DNA from 2 places in the Pseudomonas sp. 14P5.3.2 genome. Region 2 is predicted to be linked to the other one. Evidence: riboswitches for the same ligand, from Rfam matches in the RefSeq annotation. Region 2 holds a riboswitch; the other holds the start of a gene.
What was found. Region 2 has a riboswitch for manganese ahead of mntP (manganese efflux pump MntP). Riboswitches for the same ligand answer to the same signal wherever they lie in the genome.
Positions count from the first base shown of each region.

Region 1 (9,478 bases), on a different contig from region 2:
AAACACCAGCATCATCTGCCGCCGGCTCCAGTGATCACCCAGCCAGCCGGCCGGCAGCGAACAGGCACCGAAGGCAATGAAGCCACCCAGTGACAGGCCGATCAGCGCGGCGTAGTCGAGGCCGAAGGCCTGGGTCATGCCGAGCACGGCGGCGGGGAAAATCAGCATGAACATGTGGTCGATCACATGGGCAGCATTGACGTAGCGGATCACGTTTCGGGATTGGTTCATGGCGGCACGCTTGTGTTTGTTATGGGCGGATTGTTGTCAGCGGCTTTATGCTAAGTTGGCGAAAAAGCGCATATCTGCCATTCAGGTCATCAAACCCGACATGTTGATCAGCCATTTCGAACACGGCCCGGTGAGTGCCTATCCCCGGGATTATCTGGACGGTTCCCACCAGCCGCTGCACCTGCACCGCGAGGCGCAGTTGCTGTATGCCGTCAGAGGGATCATGCGGGTGGTCACCGATCTTGGTGCCTGGGTGATTCCACCGAGCCGCGCGGTGTGGATTCCGCCGCAGGTCGCGCACGAGATTTTCATGTCCGGCGATGTGCAGATGCGCTCACTGTTCATCGCCCCCGAACTGTCACCGGCCAGCCTGCAACAGTGCTGCGTGCTGGCGGTGACACCGCTGTTGCGCGAATTGATTTTGCGTGCGGTACAAGGCCCGCCCCATGCCGACAATCCGCTGATCCAGCAACTGATGCTGGAAGAATTGGCCAGCCTGGAAAACCTGCCGCTGCACATTCCGATGCCCACTGACCGGCGCCTGCAAAACATCTGCCTGGCCTTGCTGCACACCCCCGATCACCCCAACACCCTGGAAGACTGGGCGCAGCAGGTCGGCGCCAGCTCGCGCACCCTGGCGCGGCTGTTCCAGCGACAACTGAAGATGAGTTTCAACGCCTGGCGCCAGCAACTGCGCCTGATGGAAGCCCTGCCGCGCCTGCTCGCCGGGGATAGCGTACAAAGCGTGGCACGGGACTTGGGCTACGGCAGCGCGCGGGCGTTCAGCGCGATGTTTCGCCGTTTGCTTGGGGAAAATCCCCGGGAGTACCTGAACACCCTGAGCAAGCTCAGCCAACTCGTGTAGGAATTCCCCATCTCCCCTGTGGGAGCGAGCTTGCTCGCGAAAGCAATCTTCCAGTCACCTGTGATATCGACTGATCCGACGCCTTCGCGAGCAAGCTCGCTCCCACAGTTTGATCGGGTTTCAGCTCTTAGTGCATCTCGGTGAAGGCGAGTTTCACGCCGATCGCGATCAGCACTGCGCCCATGGTGCGGTCGAACCAGTGGCCCATGCGGGCAAAACCGGCGCGCACGCGCTGCTGACTGAACAGCATCGCCACCAGGCAAAACCAGACAGCCGTCGCGACCGCCAGATAAACCCCGTAACCGGCCTGCACCGCCAGCGGCGTGTGCGGGTTGATCACCACGGTGAACAGGGAGAGGAAGAACAGCGTGGCTTTCGGGTTCAGGCCATTGGTGACGAAGCCCGAAGTGAAGGCGCCGCGAGCGGTGCGCACGCCGGCTTCCTTGTGCAAGTCATCGGTGACGGTTTTCGCCGGCTGCGCGCGCAAAGCCTTGAAGCCGATGTACAGCAGGTACGCCGCAGCAGCCCATTTCAAGGCGTTGAACAGCACGATCGACTGCGACACGATCAGGCCGATGCCCAGCAGCGAATAGCCCACGTGCAGGAAAATCGCCGTGCCCACACCCAGCGCGGTCCAGGTGCCGGCGCGACGCCCATGGGTCACGCTCTCGCGCACCACCACGGCAAAGTCCGGGCCGGGGCTGGCCACGGCCAACAGGTGGATCAGTGCAACGGTCAAGAACTCGGTCCAGTACATGGGGGCTCCTCTTTAATGAGTAAAAACAATTCATCAACTGGCTCAAACCCTGTGGCGAGGGAGCTTGCTCCCGCTCGGCTGCGCAGCAGTCGTAACACCTGAAACACCGGTGTGCCTGACACAGTACGGTGAATGGGTTTGGGTCTGCTTCGCAGCCCAGCGGGAGCAAGCTCCCTCGCCACAGGGTATTGCGGGCGCTGTGCGTAACCATTTGTTTCATCTGGTAGGCTCGGCAGATTACGCCTTCCGTTCCAAGCACAAAAGGTACAGTTGATGACGAACCCGCGCCGCGCCGTATTCCTCGATCACCCGTCACTGGATCTCGGCGATCTCGACCTCAGCCCGTTGCGCGCCTGCTTCAGCGATCTGCAACTGTTCGCTCAGACCTTGCCTGAACAGGTCAGCGAGCGCCTGCACGGTGCCAGCGTGGCGATCACCAACAAGATCCGCATCGACGCCGCCGCGATGGCCGCCAACCCGGATCTGCAACTGATCCTGATCACCGCCACCGGCACCAACAACGTCGATCTGGACGCGGCCCGCGCCCATGGCATCACCGTGTGCAACTGTCAGGGTTACGGCACGCCGTCGGTGGCGCAGCACACGATCATGTTGCTGCTCAACCTCGCCACCCGCCTGGCGGATTATCAGAAAGCCGTCGGCGAGGGTCGCTGGCAACAGGCCAGACAGTTCTGCCTGCTCGACTACCCGATTGTCGAACTGGAAGGCAAAACCCTCGGTCTGCTCGGTCACGGTGAACTCGGCGGTGCGGTCGCGCGCCTGGCCGAAGCATTCGGCATGCGTGTATTGCTCGGACAGATTCCGGGCCGGCCGGCGCGCCCGGATCGTCTGCCACTGGCCGAACTGCTGCCGCAGATCGACGCCCTGACCCTGCACTGCCCGCTCAACGAACACACCCGGCACTTCATCGGCGCCCGCGAGCTGGCATCGATGAAACCCGGCGCGTTTGTGGTCAACACTGCGCGCGGCGGATTGATCGATGAACAGGCCCTGGCGGACGCCTTGCGCAACGGTCACCTCGGCGGCGCGGCCACCGATGTGCTCAGCGTCGAACCGCCGGTCAACGGCAATCCGCTACTTGCGGCGGATATTCCGCGGCTGATCGTCACCCCGCACAACGCCTGGGGCAGTCGCGAAGCGCGGCAGCGTATCGTCGGCCAATTGACCGAAAACGCCCAGGCGTTCTTCAGCGGTACAGCGCTGCGGGTCGTCAGTTGATAAACTGCGGCACTTTTTTTCCAAGGAGCAGTTATGGATCCGCGCAGTGAAGTACTGCTTCGTCAGGCCGAGTTATTCCAGGGTTCGCTGTTGCTGGCCGGTTTGCCTGCCGACGATTTGCTCGGGCGCCTACCCAATGCGTTCGGCTGGTGCTGGCATGCCGGCGATCAAGCGGCACTCGATGCGCGCTTCGAAGGTCGCAGCCATTTCGGTGTGAATGTGCCGGAGCGCGAATTCGACAGCGCCGTGGTGTTTCTGCCCAAGTCCAAGGATCTGACCGATTACATCCTCAATGCCGTGGCCGCACGTCTGCCCGGGCGCGAGGTGTTTCTGGTCGGGGAAAAACGCAGCGGTATCGAGGGTGCGTCCAAGCAGCTCAACCCGTTCGGCAAGCCGCGCAAACTCGACAGCGCCCGTCACTGCCAACTGTGGCAAGTCACCGTGGCCAATGCACCCGAAGCCAAATCGCTGGAAAGCCTGGCGCAGACTTATGAGTTGCCACTGGCCGAAGGCCCGTTGAAAGTCATCAGTCTGCCGGGCGTGTTCAGCCATGGTCGACTGGACCGCGGCAGCGCCCTGCTGCTGGAGCATCTGGACAAATTGCCGAGCGGTCACCTGCTGGACTTCGGTTGTGGCGCCGGGGTGTTGGGCGCGGCGGTCAAACGTCGCTATCCGCACAATCAGGTGACCCTGCTCGACGTCGATGCCTTCGCCGCCGCCAGCAGTCGCCTGACATTGGCGGCCAACGGTCTGGAAGCCGAAGTGCTGACCGGTGACGGCATCGACGCTGCACCGATGGGTTTGAACGCGATTCTGAGCAATCCGCCGTTTCATGTCGGCGTGCACACGGATTATTTCGCTACCGAGAACTTGCTGCGAAAAGCGGCCAAACATCTGAAAAACGGCGGCGAACTGCGCCTGGTTGCGAACAGCTTCCTGAAGTATCAGCCACTGATCGAAGAGCATCTGGGCGTGTGTGCGATCAAGGCCGAAGGCAATGGTTTCCGGATTTACCGGGCCAAGCGCGGCTGAAAATTAGCACTTGCCGAATGGATTCTGCCTAGGCAGAATCCGCTCCGTCCTAGGGGAGTAGTCTCCCACGAGCGCCAAGCTCGTCCGGCATACGTCAACATACTTGATCCTCAGATCATGGCGTATGCGACCCAAGCGTCCGCACCAGACGGATCGCAGGGTTTGACAAGACCTATGACACGCACACCTTACCCGGGGCGGGAAGGCTGTACGTGTCATAGCCGTGTCGACCCGCCCCTTAGGAAAATCCTGATGCTGGACTCGTTACTCGTTCCCACCGCAATCGTTGCCTTGGCCGAAATCGGCGACAAGACGCAACTGCTCGCGCTGATTCTCGCCGCTCGCTTTCGCAAACCCTGGCCGATCATTGCCGGTATTGTCGCTGCGACCCTGGCCAACCACGCAGCAGCCGGTGCGGTAGGCGCCTGGTTCGGCAGCTTCTTCTCAGACTCGGTCCTGCACTGGATTCTCGCCGCGAGCTTTACCGCCACTGCGCTGTGGACGTTGGTCCCGGACAAGATGGACGACGATGAAGCCAGCACCGCACGCAAGTTCGGCCCCTTCCTGACCACGCTGATCGCGTTCTTCCTTGCGGAAATCGGTGACAAGACGCAGATCGCCACCGTGATGCTGGCGGCGCAATATCCGGAGCTGTGGCTGGTGATCATCGGCACCACGGCGGGCATGCTGATTGCCAACGTGCCGGTGGTATTGGCGGGTAATTTTGCTGCGGAGAAACTGCCGCTGACCCTGATCCGTCGCCTGGCCGCTTCGGCGTTCTTCATTCTGGCGATCGTTGCGGTGTACAAGGCGATGCAGAGCAGTGGCTGGATTTAACCCCTGAGCCTTTCACATCATTGTGGCGAGGGAGCTTGCTCCCGCTGGGCTGCGAAGCAGCCCAGATACTGCCAATGCGATCAAACATGAACACCGCATTGGCAGGGTTTGCGACGGCTGCGCCGCCGAGCGGGAGCAAGCTCCCTCGCCACAAAATCAAGTTCGCCTTGCCTTGGTGCTGATCAGGATTTAGGGGCTTTTTCGTACAGCGGCATGACTTTTGGAATCGCCGCCTGCAGCGAGGCGATCCGGCTGGACGAGGCCGGGTGGGTGCTCATGAATTCCGGCGGTGCGCCTTCCGAGGCCTTGCTCATCTTGTCCCACAGGGTGATCGCCGCGTTCGGGTTGTAGCCGGCGCGAGCGGCCAGCTCCAGACCGATCAGGTCGGCTTCGTTTTCGTTGGCGCGGCTGTTGGGCAAGGTCATGCCGTAGTTGGCCACGGTGTCGGCCAGCGCCAGGCTGTCCTGACCCAGACCGAACAACGCGCCGGCGCCCTGCTTGGCCATTTCGACGCCATAGGCTTTGGACATCGCTTCACGACCGTGCTCGCGCAGGGCGTGGGCGATTTCATGGCCCATGACCGCCGCGATTTCATCGTCGGTCAGCTTCAGGCTGTCGATCAGCCCGGTGTAGAAAATGATCTTGCCGCCAGGCCCGCAGTTGGCGTTGAGCTCATCGCTCTTGATCAGATTGACTTCCCACTGCCATTGCGCGGCGTCCGGACGGAAGTTCGGTGCCTGGGCGATCAGCCGGTTGGCAATCGCCTGAACCCGCTTGGCCTCCGGGCTGGTCTTGTCCAGTACGCCTTTGCTCGACGCTTCGCCGACGGTCTTCTGATAAGACTGTGCATACATCTGGTCGACCTCTTGCGAGGACAGCATGCTGAACATGTACTGCTTGCGCTCCACCCCCACGGCTCCGCCGCTGGTGGTGTTGACCGACTGACAACCGGCCAGCAACAGCGCTGCGCTCAGTGCACTTACAACCAATGTCTTGTTCATTCAAAAGCTCCCTGAAAACATGCCGCGTATCGTAGGGGGTCAATTGTATCGACGCCAGATACAACAGACGCGTTGCATGCACTTTCAGAAATTGGCCGCTGCCCCTGTAGGAAAAAATTCACACGCCTGCGCAAGTCCTGCACAGCTGCGCCGCACACTGATCCATTTGCGACATCCTCCGCCCTTTGTTCCGCTCAACGCTCATGGCCCAATGCCTGCTGCCGATACAACAGCGCAGACGTCCTCTTGCGTGCGGAGCTCCCATGAAGTTCAAGTCGATCCAGTTTTCCGTCGCCGCCCTGGCCGGCGCCATCGTGCTCAGCGTGGTCGCCGCGCTGGTGCTGTACGCGCTGTTTTCCGGTGCCCGCACCCAGGAGATGGTGCAACAGCGCACCCAGGCGCAGTTCGAACAAGTCATCGAACAACGCCTGACCTCGTTGGCGCAGACTCAGGTCAGCCAGATCCAGCGCGAACTCGAAGCACCGCTGCTGATTGCCGGCGGACTGGTGCGGGTCAACGCGCTGCTCGGCACGCCGGGCGCCGACGGCCAGTCACGCCTGACCATCAGCCGCGAGCAACTGATCAGCCTGATCAAGGAGAACGTCGAGCAGAACCCGAAAATTCTCGGCACCTACATCGGCTGGGAAAAAAACGCCCTGGACCACAATGACGCGGCCTACGTCGGCACCCGCGTGGTCGGTGTCGACGCGGCCAACGGGCGCTTCCTGCCCTGGTGGTTCCGCAATGACGACGGCACCCTGGGCCTGGACAAACTGGCGGACGTCGACGACCAGAAAGTCCTGTCCACTGGCGTACGGGCCAGCGAGTACTACCTGTGCTCGAAAGAGAGCAAGAAATCCTGCGTGATCGATCCGGCGCCGTACAAGGTCGGCGACAAGATCGTCATGCTCGCCTCCTTTATTGAACCGATCATGCTCAACGGCGCGTTCCAGGGCATTGTCGGCGCCGACCTGTCGGTGAACTTCATCCAGGAAATGCTCCTCGGTGCCAACCAGAAACTGTACAGCGGCGCCGGACAAATGGCCCTGATCGGCGGCAACGGCCGGATCGTCGCCTACACCAAGGACCCGAGCAAATTTGGCGAGAAAGTCAGCGACATCCTCGATGCCGAGCAGATCGCCAACATGGCCAATCTCAAGCGCGGCGAAGTCACCTACTCGGTGAACAAAGACAAGGGCCGCATCGAACTGTACCTGCCGTTCGGCATCGGCCAGACCGACGCGCGCTGGACGCTGATGCTGCAGCTGCCGTTGAACGCGGTGATGGCCGATCTGCAAAAACTCCAGGCCGATCTCGATGCACAGCGCAAGTCAGACACCTTTGGCATGGCCATGGTTGGCCTGATCATTGCGGCCATCGGTCTGCTGGTGATCTGGCTGGTGGGTCACGGCATCGCCCGACCACTGAAGCAGATGGTCGCCATGCTCGATGACATTGCCAAAGGTGAAGGCGATCTGACCCGTCGTTTGAGCAGTGATCGCAGTGATGAACTGGGCTCGATCGCCAAGGGCTTCAACACCTTCCTCGCCAAGTTGCAGGCGATGATCACGCAGGTGGTGACATCGGTGCAGAGCGTCAGCGATTCCTCCGAGCACACTGCCGACATCGCGATCCGCACCAACATCGGCATTCAGAAACAAATGGCCGAGATCGATCAGGTCGCCACCGCGGTGCAGGAAATGACCGCCACTGCGCAGGACGTGGCGCGCAACGCTACCCAAGCGGCTCAGGCAGCGAGCCATGCGGATCAGGCCGCCGGTCAGGGCATGCAGATCGTCCGTGATACGTCGAACTCGATTGGTGCGCTGGCGCTGGAAATCGGCAAAGCGGTGGACGTGGTGCAGACGCTGGCCAAGGACAGCGAAAACATCAACGCGATTCTCACCGCGATTCGCGGGATCGCCGAGCAGACCAACCTGCTGGCGCTGAACGCGGCGATCGAAGCGGCGCGGGCCGGCGAGCAGGGTCGCGGCTTTGCCGTGGTGGCGGACGAGGTGCGCAATCTGGCGCAGAAGACCCAGAAGGCCACCGAAGAAATCCAGACCATGATTCAGCAACTGCAACAGGGCACCCGCGATGTGGTGCGGGTCATGGAGGACAGCCAGAACCGCACCGACGAAAGCGTGCAGCACGCGGCGAAAGCGGCCGAGGCGCTGGAGACGATTACTCAGGCGGTGTCGGTGATCAATGACATGAACACGCAGATTGCCAGTGCCGCTGAAGAGCAGAGCGCAGTGGCCGATGACATCAACCGCAATGTGATCAATATCGGTCAGGTGGCGAATGAAGTCGCGGGCGGTGCGGATGAGTCGAGTTCGGCGAGTGCCGGCCTGACTAAATTGGCGGAGCAGCAGCGGCGGTTGATCAATCAGTTCAAGGTCTGATCCAAAGGCCCCTTCGCGAGCAAGCCCGCTCCCACAGTAATTTTGCGGCGTTCACAAAACCTGTGGGAGCGAGCTTGCTCGCGAAGAGGGCGGCACAGCATCAACTCAACCCGGAGTCAGACACTCCGGCCCATTGAGCTTCGGATCATTGATCAGATTCGCCAACACCCGCTCGCGCAACGCCGTCGGTTCACTGGCGAGCAGGCCCTGCAGCACATGCAGCGGCGTCGCAGGATCGAGCCATGCCGCCTGCCCCGCCTCATCGAGAATCAACGGTCGGCGCTGACTGGCCGCCGGCTGCGTGATGACGGCGGTGCTCAGCCACACCTGCTCCTGCACCGGATACGCCTCCCAGATCGCCGCGAAAAACAGCGACGAGCCCTCCCCCGGCGTCAGCCAGTACGGGCGCTTGCGCAGGTTGCCGCGCCATTCGTAGAAACCGTTGGCCGGCAACAGACAACGACGCAGGCGCAGCGCCTCGCGGAACATCGGTTGCTCGGCGACGGTTTCGGCCCGGGCATGCGCCGGGGTACGCGACAGATCGGTCAGCCACGGCGGCGTCAGGCCCCAACGGGCGCGGGCCAGGGTGCGTTGGCCGTCGGCCTCGGCACGCAGCATCAACACCGAATCATTGGGGGAAATGTTCCACTGCGCCTGCTGATCGGCGGGAAATCCGGGCAGGGCCGCGAAATCGCGGTTCCAGCGAAACAGGGCATAACGTCCACACATGGCGCAACACGACTCAAAAATAAAACGAACGTCAGCCTAACAGACCAGCGTCCCGGGGAAGCTCTCCGGTTCATCGCCGGGCAGCGGCAGCGCGGCATTGTACGCGGTGATCAGTTCGCGGGCGTATTCGGCCTGGTCGTTTTCGACCGACAGGCCGAGCAGGCCGAAAATCGGCAATTCCCCGGTGCCGCCCAGCAAATCCCGGCCCACCAGGTGCGCCTCGATGCCCTCGCTGGCGAGCATGCCCTTGAGCATCTCGCCTTCCATCAGGTTTTCCGGCTCGTAGATTCGCTGCATGGGCGCCCCCTCACTCGTTTTCGCTGAAGACTTCCAGAAACCAATCTTCGCCATGCACCTGCAAGACAAACGTGATCGGTCGACA
Region 1 is NZ_JBYOKU010000034.1:54,518-63,995, reverse strand. Features, by position in the region: gene AC27VU_RS23190 (MFS transporter) at 1-231, opposite strand, end outside; gene AC27VU_RS23185 (AraC family transcriptional regulator) at 332-1,096, shown strand; gene AC27VU_RS23180 (LysE family translocator) at 1,224-1,853, opposite strand; gene AC27VU_RS23175 (2-hydroxyacid dehydrogenase) at 2,127-3,092, shown strand; gene AC27VU_RS23170 (methyltransferase) at 3,126-4,124, shown strand; yybP-ykoY riboswitch at 4,164-4,288, shown strand; gene AC27VU_RS23165 (TMEM165/GDT1 family protein) at 4,377-4,961, shown strand; gene AC27VU_RS23160 (M48 family metallopeptidase) at 5,144-5,962, opposite strand; partial or broken gene AC27VU_RS23155 (methyl-accepting chemotaxis protein) at 6,166-7,512, shown strand; gene AC27VU_RS23150 (methyl-accepting chemotaxis protein) at 7,525-8,367, shown strand; gene AC27VU_RS23145 (SOS response-associated peptidase) at 8,473-9,096, opposite strand; gene AC27VU_RS23140 (putative signal transducing protein) at 9,133-9,393, opposite strand; gene AC27VU_RS23135 (CPXCG motif-containing cysteine-rich protein) at 9,404-9,478, opposite strand, start outside.
Region 1: another riboswitch for manganese. It lies ahead of AC27VU_RS23165 (TMEM165/GDT1 family protein); the one in region 2 lies ahead of mntP (manganese efflux pump MntP).

Region 2 (9,478 bases):
CGGGTGCCTGCCGGGCTATGCAACCCTTGGTGCGGGCGCGCCGGTGTTGCTGGTGGTGCTCAGACTGGTGCAGGGTTTCGCCGCCGGTGGCGAGTGGGGCGGTGCGGCGCTGTTCGGCATCGAGTCGGCGCCGCCCGGGCGACGTGGGCTGTGGGGCAGTTTCACCAGCATGGGCATCGGTATCGGCGGGATTCTCGGTGCCGGGGTGTTCGCGATTGTCAGTGTCGCATCACACGATGACCTGGCCGGATTTGCCTGGCGCATTCCATTCTGGCTCGGTGGCGTGCTGGTGCTGATCGGTCTGTATGCGCGCCTGCACAAACCGCTTGAACAACCCGCCGAACCGCAGGCCCACGTGCGCATGCCGCTGCTTGAAGCGCTGCGTGCGCGGCCCAGAGCCATGCTGTTGTGCACCGGCATCGCTTTCGGCTACGTGACCATCGCCTACATCGGCAGCACGTTCTTTCTGTCGTATGCCACTCAATTGGGCTATGGCAGTACCGATGCGCTGGTATTCGACTTGTCGCTGTCGATCGCCATCGTGATCACCGCGCCGTTGTTTGCCTTGCTGTCCGACCGGATCGGCCGCCGCCAGGTGATGATCCTCGGCGCGCTGATCATGGCTCTCGGCTTCTTTGCGTTTTTCCCGCTGGTCGGCCTCAAGAGTCTGCTGATTTCTACCGCTGCCTACATCGCCATCGGTGCGTTCATGGGCGCGACGCAGGGGCCTATTCCGGCGTTTCTGGCTGAACAGTTTCCGCGGCACATGCGCTATTCGGGAATGTCGGCGGCGTATCAGATCGGTGCGGCGCTGGGCGGCGGGACCGCTTCCAGTGCAGCGACGGCGATCTTGATCGCGAACAACCACAACGCCTTCGGGGTGGCGGTTTACGGCGCGATCGCGCTGGGTATCGTGGCGCTATGCTCGTTTCTTCTGAAGGAGACGGCGCACCTGAGCCTTGCCCAAATCGATGAGGCCGAGTGGGCGCAGGCTGTACCCGTCGCCACTGGCTAATGGCAAAAACAATCGAAACTTCGCGCTCTTCCCGGCTGTCCAGACCCTTGTACTTCCCGGCGGATGTTTCGCCGGGAAGGCTTCATGCATCGGTGACAGGCGAGGAACGAGATGACGACGACAGTGGGAGATTTTCTGGTTGAGCGGCTCAGCCAATGGGGCGTCACACGGATTTTTGGTTATCCGGGAGACGGCATCAATGGCGTGTTCGGCGCGCTCGCCCGAGCCAATGGCAAGATCGAATTCGTTCAGGCCCGGCACGAAGAAATGGCCGCGTTCATGGCTTCGGCCCACGCCAAGTTCACCGGCGAATTAGGTGTGTGCATTGCCACTTCAGGCCCCGGCGCTACGCACTTGATTACCGGGCTGTACGACGCCCGCATGGATCACCAACCGGTGCTGGCGATTGTTGGTCAGCAGGCGCGTACCGCACTCGGCAGCCATTACCAACAGGAGCTGGACCTGGTCTCGATGTTCAAGGATGTGGCCGGGGCTTTTGTGCAGCAGGCGTCGGCGCCGTCGCAAGTACGACATTTGCTCGACCGCGCCGTGCGCACAGCGGTTGGCGAGCGGCGGGTGACAGCGATCATCCTGCCCAATGATTTGCAGGATCTTGAATACGAGTCACCGGCGCGGGCGCATGGCACCGCGCACTCTGGCGTCGGTTACACCAAGCCGAAAGTGCTGCCCTACGAGGCGGATCTGCAGCGCGCCGCCGACGTTCTGAACAGCGGTGAAAAGGTTGCGATTCTGGTCGGCGCTGGCGCGTTGCAGGCGACGGATGAAGTGATCGCCATCGCGGAAAAACTCGGTGCTGGCGTCGCCAAGGCGTTGCTCGGCAAGGCTGCGCTGCCGGACGATTTGCCGTGGGTCACCGGCAGCATTGGTCTGCTGGGCACCGAACCGAGCTACAAGATGATGAATGAATGCGACACCTTGCTGATGATTGGCTCGGGTTTCCCCTATGCCGAATTTCTGCCCAAGGAAGGTCAGGCGCGCGGCGTGCAGATCGACCTGCAACCCGACATGCTCAGCCTACGTTATCCGATGGAGGTCAATCTGGTTGGCGACTCCGCCGAAACCCTTGCCGCGTTGCTGCCGTTGCTCGAACAGAAGACCTCGCGCAAGTGGCGCAAAAAGATCGAAGGCTGGCGCGGCAGCTGGGAAAAGACCCTGGAAAAGCGTGCCATGGCCAAAGCCGCACCGATCAATCCACAGCGGGTGGTGTATGAACTGTCACCGCGCCTGCCGGATCAGGCAATCATCACCAGCGATTCGGGCTCCTGCGCCAACTGGTACGCCCGTGACCTGAAAATCCGCCGGGGCATGCAGTGTTCGCTGTCCGGCGGACTGGCTTCGATGGGGGCTGCCGTGCCGTACGCGATTGCCGCCAAGTTCGCCCATCCCGAGCGCGCGGTGATTGCCCTGGTGGGGGATGGCGCGATGCAGATGAACAACATGGCCGAGCTGATCACCGTCGCCAAATACTGGCGCCAGTGGGACAGTCCGAAGTGGATCTGCGCGGTTTTCAACAACGAGGATCTGAATCAGGTCACTTGGGAGCAACGGGTGATGGAGGGCGATCCGAAGTTCGAAGCCTCGCAAAGCATCCCCGACGTGCCGTATCACCTGTTCGCCATTTCCATCGGCCTGAAAGGGATTTTTGTTGACCGCGAAGAGGACATTGCCGCCGCCTGGGAGCAGGCATTGGCTTCGGAGGTGCCGGTGCTGATCGAGTTCAAGACCGATCCCAACGTACCGCCGTTGCCGCCGCACATCACGCTCCAACAGGCGAAGAAATTTGCCACGACCCTGCTCAAGGGCGACCCGGACGAGGCGGGCGTGATCGTGCAAGCCGCCAAGCAGGTGCTGGCCAGCGTCCTCCCCGGCAAAAAATAACCGCATAGGAGCTTCGCCGTGCCCCAAATCTGTGAACGCCGCTGAAACCTGTGGGAGCGGGCTTGCTCGCGAAGGCGGTGTGTCAGGTGCAGAAGTTGTGGATGTGTCGACGCCTTCGCTGGCAAGCCAGCTCCCACAGGTGTTTCGTCGTCCCCCAAATTTGTGAACGCCGCCGAAACTGTGGGAGCGGGCTTGCTCGCGAAGGCGCTGTGTCAGGTGCAGAAGTTGTGGATGTGTCGACGCCTTCGCTGGCAAGCCAGCTCCCACAGGTGTTTCGTCGTACCCCCAATCTGTGAACGCCGCCGAAATTGTGGGAGCGGGCTTGCTCGCGAAGGGGGTGTGTCAGGCGCAGCGATTGTGGATGTGTCGACGCCTTCGCTGGCAAGCCAGCTCCCACAGGTATTTCGTCGTATCCCAAGTTTGTGAACGAAGACCGTGGAGATTTTCATGCGTGAAGCGGCGAAGGTGTTTTTTTGATGTTCATCGGTTGCGCAGGCTGGAGTCTGGGGCGTGAGTATTGGCCGCAGTTTCCGGCCGAGGGCACGCATCTGCAGCGGTATGCGGCACGGTTCGACTGCGTGGAAATCAACAGTTCGTTCTATCGCCCGCATCGGCGCGAGACGTATGCACGCTGGGCGGATTCGGTGCCGCCGGGCTTTCGCTTTTCAGTGAAGGTGCCGAAGCAGATCACCCATCAATTGCGTTTGCAGAACTGTGATCAGGCGCTGGATGAGTTTCTCGGGCAGTGCGAGGGTTTGGCCGACCGATTGGGGAGTTTGCTGGTGCAACTGCCACCGTCGCTGGCCTTTGAGCCGGCACGCGCAGAGGCGTTTTTCGTGGCGTTGCGCCAACGATTCGCGGGTGATGTGGTGTTGGAGCCACGGCATGAATCGTGGGTGACGGCGGCGCCGATGCTGCACGCTTATCGTATCGCCCAGGTCGTGGTCGATCCATCGCGGATCAGTAGCGATGGCTCGGCGCAGGGCTGGGCGGGTGTGCGCTATTGGCGACTGCATGGCGCGCCACGGATTTATCACAGTGCTTATGAGCTGCCTTATCTGCAACAGCTTGCGCAGAGCATGCGGCTCTGCGCTGCTGAAGGCGCCAGCGTCTGGTGCATTTTCGACAACACCGCCAGTGGCGCTGCGTTGGGCAACGCGATGACACTGGCGGCGCTGATCCGCGCCTGAATCAGGCTGACAAGTGCTCGTACAGAATGGTCGCGCCGACGATCATCAGCACTACACCACCGACGATTTCCGCACGCTTGCCGACCACCGCTCCGAGCACCCGGCCAAGCATCACGCCGATGGTCACCATGGTCATGGTTGCCACGCCGATGGCCGCTGCCGCCACCCAGATATTCACGTCGACAAACGCCAGGCCGACGCCGACTGCGAGGGCGTCAATGCTGGTGGCGAACGCGGTGACTGCCAGAATCAGGAACGAATGCTGGCCGGGTTTTTCCTCTTCCTCGTCTTCGTGTTTCAGGCCGTTGTAGATCATATGCAGACCGAGAATCAGCAGCAGGGTGAAGGCGATCCAGTGGTCCCATTCGGCGACCCAACGGGTGGCGGCCTGACCGATCAGCCAGCCGATGATCGGGGTGATGGCTTCGATCACGCCGAAGATCAGGCCGGTGCGCAGTGCTTCGGTCAGACGTGGTTTGTGCAGGCTGGAGCCTTTGCCGATGGCCGCGGCGAACGCGTCCGTGGACATGGCCAGAGCGAGGAATATGAGGGAAACAGGATTCACGGGGGCACACTTCCAGTCGGGCTATGAGTCAACGACACAACCACACGCCCGACTTTAGGCATGGATGTGTCGTCGGTCTCACCAACCAAAAGGTGTTCGTACCACGGCATGTTGCCGAGAATGTTGATACGAACGCTTCCGAGGGACTCGGAAACAGGCTACTCCCCAACGAGGCTGCGGATCTTATTTGGGCAAACATGAAAATTTTGTCAAAAGCATCGAGGCGATCGATAAACACCAGACTCTGTGGCGAGGGAGCTTGCTCCCGCTGGGCTGCGCAGCAGGCCTTCTGCTGTTCGGCAAAGAAAGGGCCGCTGCGCGCCTCAGCGGGACGGTGCGACGATTCGACAAGCTCCCTCGCCACAATGCTCGTGCAGGGTCCGGGCGATGTTATTGACTCGAGAGCTCATTGATCCGCAACTGCGCACACAACCCGCCCTGCGGCCGGTTGTACAGCTGCAGCGTGCTGCCGATCTTGCTGACGATCATCTGCACGATCGCCAGCCCCAGTCCCGCGCCGTTACCGTGGCCATGGCTGTAGAAACGCTCGAACAGCCGCGCGTATTCCTGCTCGTTGATGCCGGGGCCGGCGTCCTCGACGCTGATGTACACCGCGCCGCCCGCCTGCGGTTGCACCTGAACCCGCACCTCGCTGCCCGGCGGGGCGAAGTTCAGGGCGTTGGTCACCAGGTTCTGCAAGGCGATGGCGAGGGCCACCGGGTCGGTGTCGACCGGGCAGTGGTGGTCGCTGTCGAGGATCAGTTCGACGTCTTTTTCCAGGGCCAGCGGTGCCAGTTCGGCGAGTTCTTCGCGCACCAGTTCGGTCAGTTCCACGGTGCGGGTTTCGGGATTGGCCAGGTGTGGTTCGATGCGCGCCATGGTCAACAATTGACTGGCGATACGCGTCGCCCGATCCACCGCGCTGACCAGATACTCCAGCGCCTCTTCGCGTTGTTGCGGCGTCGCCGCCAGTTGCGCGTTTTGCGCGTGGATCCGCAGAATCGCCAGCGGTGTGCGCAGCTCATGGGCAGCGTCGGCAATGAAGCGCCGCTCCCGCGCCAGCAGATTGTCGATCTGTTGCAACAGGCGATTGAGCGCGGTCTGCATCGGCTCCAGATCGTGGGGCAGGGGGCTGAGGTGCAGCGGTTTCAGGGTTTCGGTGTCACGTCCGCGAATGCTCTGCGCCATCGCGCGCAGCGGTTGCAGGCCCCAGCCGATGGTCAGCCAGATCAACGCGGCCAGCAACGGTACGCCGATCAGGCTCGGCCATAACGTGTGGCCGACGATGCGTTCGATCAGATCCTGGCGGATGTCGTCACGCTCGCCGACCCAGATCAGCAGCCCCTGTTGCGGATCCTTGAGCAGGAACGCACACCAGTCGCGGCCGTTCTCTATCAGGTCATGGGAGCCGAGGGTGGTGGGCGGCGCCGCAAGCTCCGGCGCTTCAGCCGAGCGCACCAGCAATTGGCCGTCGCTGCGCCACACCTGAAAGGTCAGACGGGTTTCGTATGGGTGCGCAGCCTCGCCGTCGCCGACCCGGCTCATCGCTTCATCGAAGGCCTGATAGAGCCGGCTCCAGTCGTTGTCGCCCGGCGCGCGCTGGGCCAGCACGCCTTGCAGCAGGCGCGCACTTTGCGCCAGTTGGGCATCGTAGACCTCTTCGATTTCATGGTGACTGTCGCGCAGCACCAGCCAACTGATCAGCAGATCGCCGATCAATACCAGAATCAGCACCGGCACCAGAATCCGCGCACGTATGGAAATCATGGCTTGAGCTCCACCACGTAACCGACCCCGCGCACCGTTCGGATCAACTCGCTTGAGAGTTTTTTGCGCAGGTTGTGGATCAGCACTTCAAGGGTGTTGCTCTCGACCCGGTCCTGCCAGCCATACAGCGCCCGGGACAGACGTTCGCGGGTGACGACCTTGCCGGGGCGGGCCATCAGTTGATGCAGCAGTTGATATTCCATCGGCGTCACCACCACGTCGGTGCCGTGCCAGGTGACCTGCTGCGTGACCGGATCAAGGCACACGCCGGCATGCTCAAGCACCGGTTGCGCACGGCCCTGACTGCGGCGCAGCAACGCGCGGATGCGCGCTTTCAGTTCATCGACGTCGAACGGTTTGATCAGGTAGTCGTCGGCGCCGGCATCCAGCCCGGCGATGCGTTCGGCGGTGCCGTCGCGGGCGGTGAGGATCAGCACCGGCAAATCCTGTTGCTCGCCGCGCAAGCGCTGCAGCAGCGTCAGGCCGTCGAGCCGTGGCAGGCCGAGGTCGAGCAGCAGCAAGTCGAAGCTCTCACTGCGCAGGGCGTGCAGGGCGCTGACCCCATCCTGCAACCAGTCGAGGGTGTAGCCTTCACTGCCGAGGGCAACGCGAATGCCTTGACCGAGGGCGCGATCATCTTCGACCAGCAATAGGCGCATAACGGATTCTCTTGAGGAAACATGGCGGTTGACCGGCGGCATCATGCCGCTGTGCAGCCAGCTGTGGCAGCTGACCCGACGGGAAAGATGTAACGACTCGTTGCCAACTAAGCTTCGACTAAGGTTGCTTTTGCACAGTGAGGCCTTCCTCATCGAGCGAGAGTGTTTCCATGCGCAAACTTCTGCTGTTGTCCCTCATCGTTGCCAGCCCGCTGGCTGTCGCCGGCCCGCAATGCACCACCGCCGAACGCTCGCAATGGCAAGACCAGAAAGCCTTTCAGGAACAACTCAAGGCCCAAGGCTACGAGATCAGCAAGTTCAAGGTTACCGACGGCAACTGCTACGAGATCTACGGCTTCGACAAGGACAAGCGCAAGGTCGAGATCTACCACGACCCGGTCAGCGGCAAAGCGGTGAAAACCGAGATCAAGGGCTGATGCCGAGCGCGTCCCTGCGCCTGTGGGACCCCGTGGTGCGGCTGTTTCATCTGTCCATCGCGGGCGTCTTCGTCGCCAATTATTTCTTCAATGAAGCCGGTGATGACTGGCATGTGTGGCTCGGCTATTACGCCATGGGCTGGCTGCTGGTGCGGCTGGTGTGGGGATTCGTCGGGCCGCGCAGTGCGCGTTGGGCGGATTTCTGGCCGACGCCGACGCGGCTGTTCGCCCATGCGCGCTCGTTGATTGCCGGACGGCCCGAGCATCGTCTTGGGCATTCGCCGATGGGTGCGCTGGTGATGATTTTGATGCTGCTGGCAATGTTCACCGCTGGCGTGAGCGGTTGGGCCATGGAAGAGGTCGATGACTTGTGGGGCGCCGACTGGCCGTTGCAGGTGCACGAAACCGCTACCGATATCCTGTTGGTGCTGGTCTGCCTGCACATCGCCGCCGCGCTGTTCGAAAGTTTTCTGCTGCGCGACAACTTGCCGTTGTCGATGCTCACGGGACGCCGGCGCCGCTTGCCGGACGATCTACCGCGCTGACAAGGATGTTTTGCCGATTGCCCTCCATCCTGTTTTTGCCGTGAGTCCACTATGCGTGTGCTTCCCGATCGCTTGAAATTTATCCTCGGCGGACTGGCCGTGAGCCTGATTTTCTGGGGCGCCTGGCGCAGCCATCCGGCCCATGTGCTGGCGCCGTTTGCCGTGGCGACGCCGCCGGTCGATGCCTCGCTGCAGGCATCGGAGCCGCTGTACAGCAGTCGCTTCGTCTCCTCGCAATTGAATGATTTCGTGCACTCCTCGTCGGTGACCGCACTGCCGGGCGGCGACCTGATGGCGGTGTGGTTTGCCGGCTCCCGCGAGGGCGCTGCCGACGTGCAGATCCGCACCGCCCGCTACGATGCCAACAGCGCGGAGTGGGGCGCCGAGCAGGTGCTGGCCACCCGCGAATCGACCCGCGACGGCACCCAGCGCTACATCCGCAAACTGGGCAACCCGGTGATTGCCCTCGCGCCGGATCAGCGGTTGTGGATGTTCTATGTCTCGGTGTCCGTGGGCGGCTGGGCCACCAGTGCGATCAACGTGATGGTCTCGGATGATTTCGGGCGCAACTGGTCGGTGCCGCGACAGCTGATCACTTCACCGTTTTTCAACATCAGTACGCTGGTGCGCGCCGCGCCGGTGTTCCATGCCGACGGCTCGATCGGTTTGCCGGTGTATCACGAGTTCATGGGCAAATTCGCCGAGTACCTGTACCTGAGCGCAGACGGCGCGGTGATCGATAAATTCCGCATCAGCCGTGGCAAACATTCGTTGCAGCCGACCATTGTGCCGTTGGATGGCCGGCGTGCCGTGGCCATGCTGCGTTATGCCGGCGACACTCATCATCGAGTGCTGGCCAGCCGCACCGAGGACGCCGGGCAGACCTGGAGCGAGCCGTATCCGCTGGAACCGGCCAACCCCAATTCATCGCTCGCGGCAGTCGGCACCGACGACAACGGGCTGCTGGTGGCGCTGAATGATCTGCAGGACGGGCGCTTCAAGCTCAGCCTCTATGGCACTGATGCCAGCCTGAACCACTGGCGCAATGTGATCGAACTCGATCAGTCACCCGATCCGCTCGGCCAGCCGTTCGCCCCCGACGCCTATAAGGCAATCATCGGCGAAGGTTTTCGTGCTTCGAGTGGTGCCCGGCGCTTGCCGCTGGAGCAACGCTTTCTGAGCAATCTGGACTACCGGGTGTGCAAGCCGCAGGGCTGTGATTTCGAGTACGAATACCCGTACTTCAGTCGCGGCAGCGATGGCCTCTATCACCTGGTGTATTCGTGGAATAACACCTTCATCAAACATGTCAGCTTCAACGAAGCGTGGCTGGAGGAGCGCCTGTGATGCTGATTCTCTGGCAAGCCCATTTGACGTTCATCCTGCTCGGTTTTGTCCTGC
Region 2 is NZ_JBYOKU010000006.1:62,323-71,800, forward strand. Features, by position in the region: gene AC27VU_RS06825 (MFS transporter) at 1-1,015, shown strand, start outside; gene AC27VU_RS06830 (thiamine pyrophosphate-requiring protein) at 1,127-2,914, shown strand; gene AC27VU_RS06835 (DUF72 domain-containing protein) at 3,391-4,104, shown strand; gene mntP (manganese efflux pump MntP) at 4,106-4,669, opposite strand; yybP-ykoY riboswitch at 4,678-4,849, opposite strand; gene AC27VU_RS06845 (ATP-binding protein) at 5,060-6,436, opposite strand; gene AC27VU_RS06850 (response regulator) at 6,433-7,095, opposite strand; gene AC27VU_RS06855 (PepSY domain-containing protein) at 7,266-7,532, shown strand; gene AC27VU_RS06860 (cytochrome b/b6 domain-containing protein) at 7,532-8,077, shown strand; gene AC27VU_RS06865 (sialidase family protein) at 8,129-9,424, shown strand; gene AC27VU_RS06870 (hypothetical protein) at 9,424-9,478, shown strand, end outside.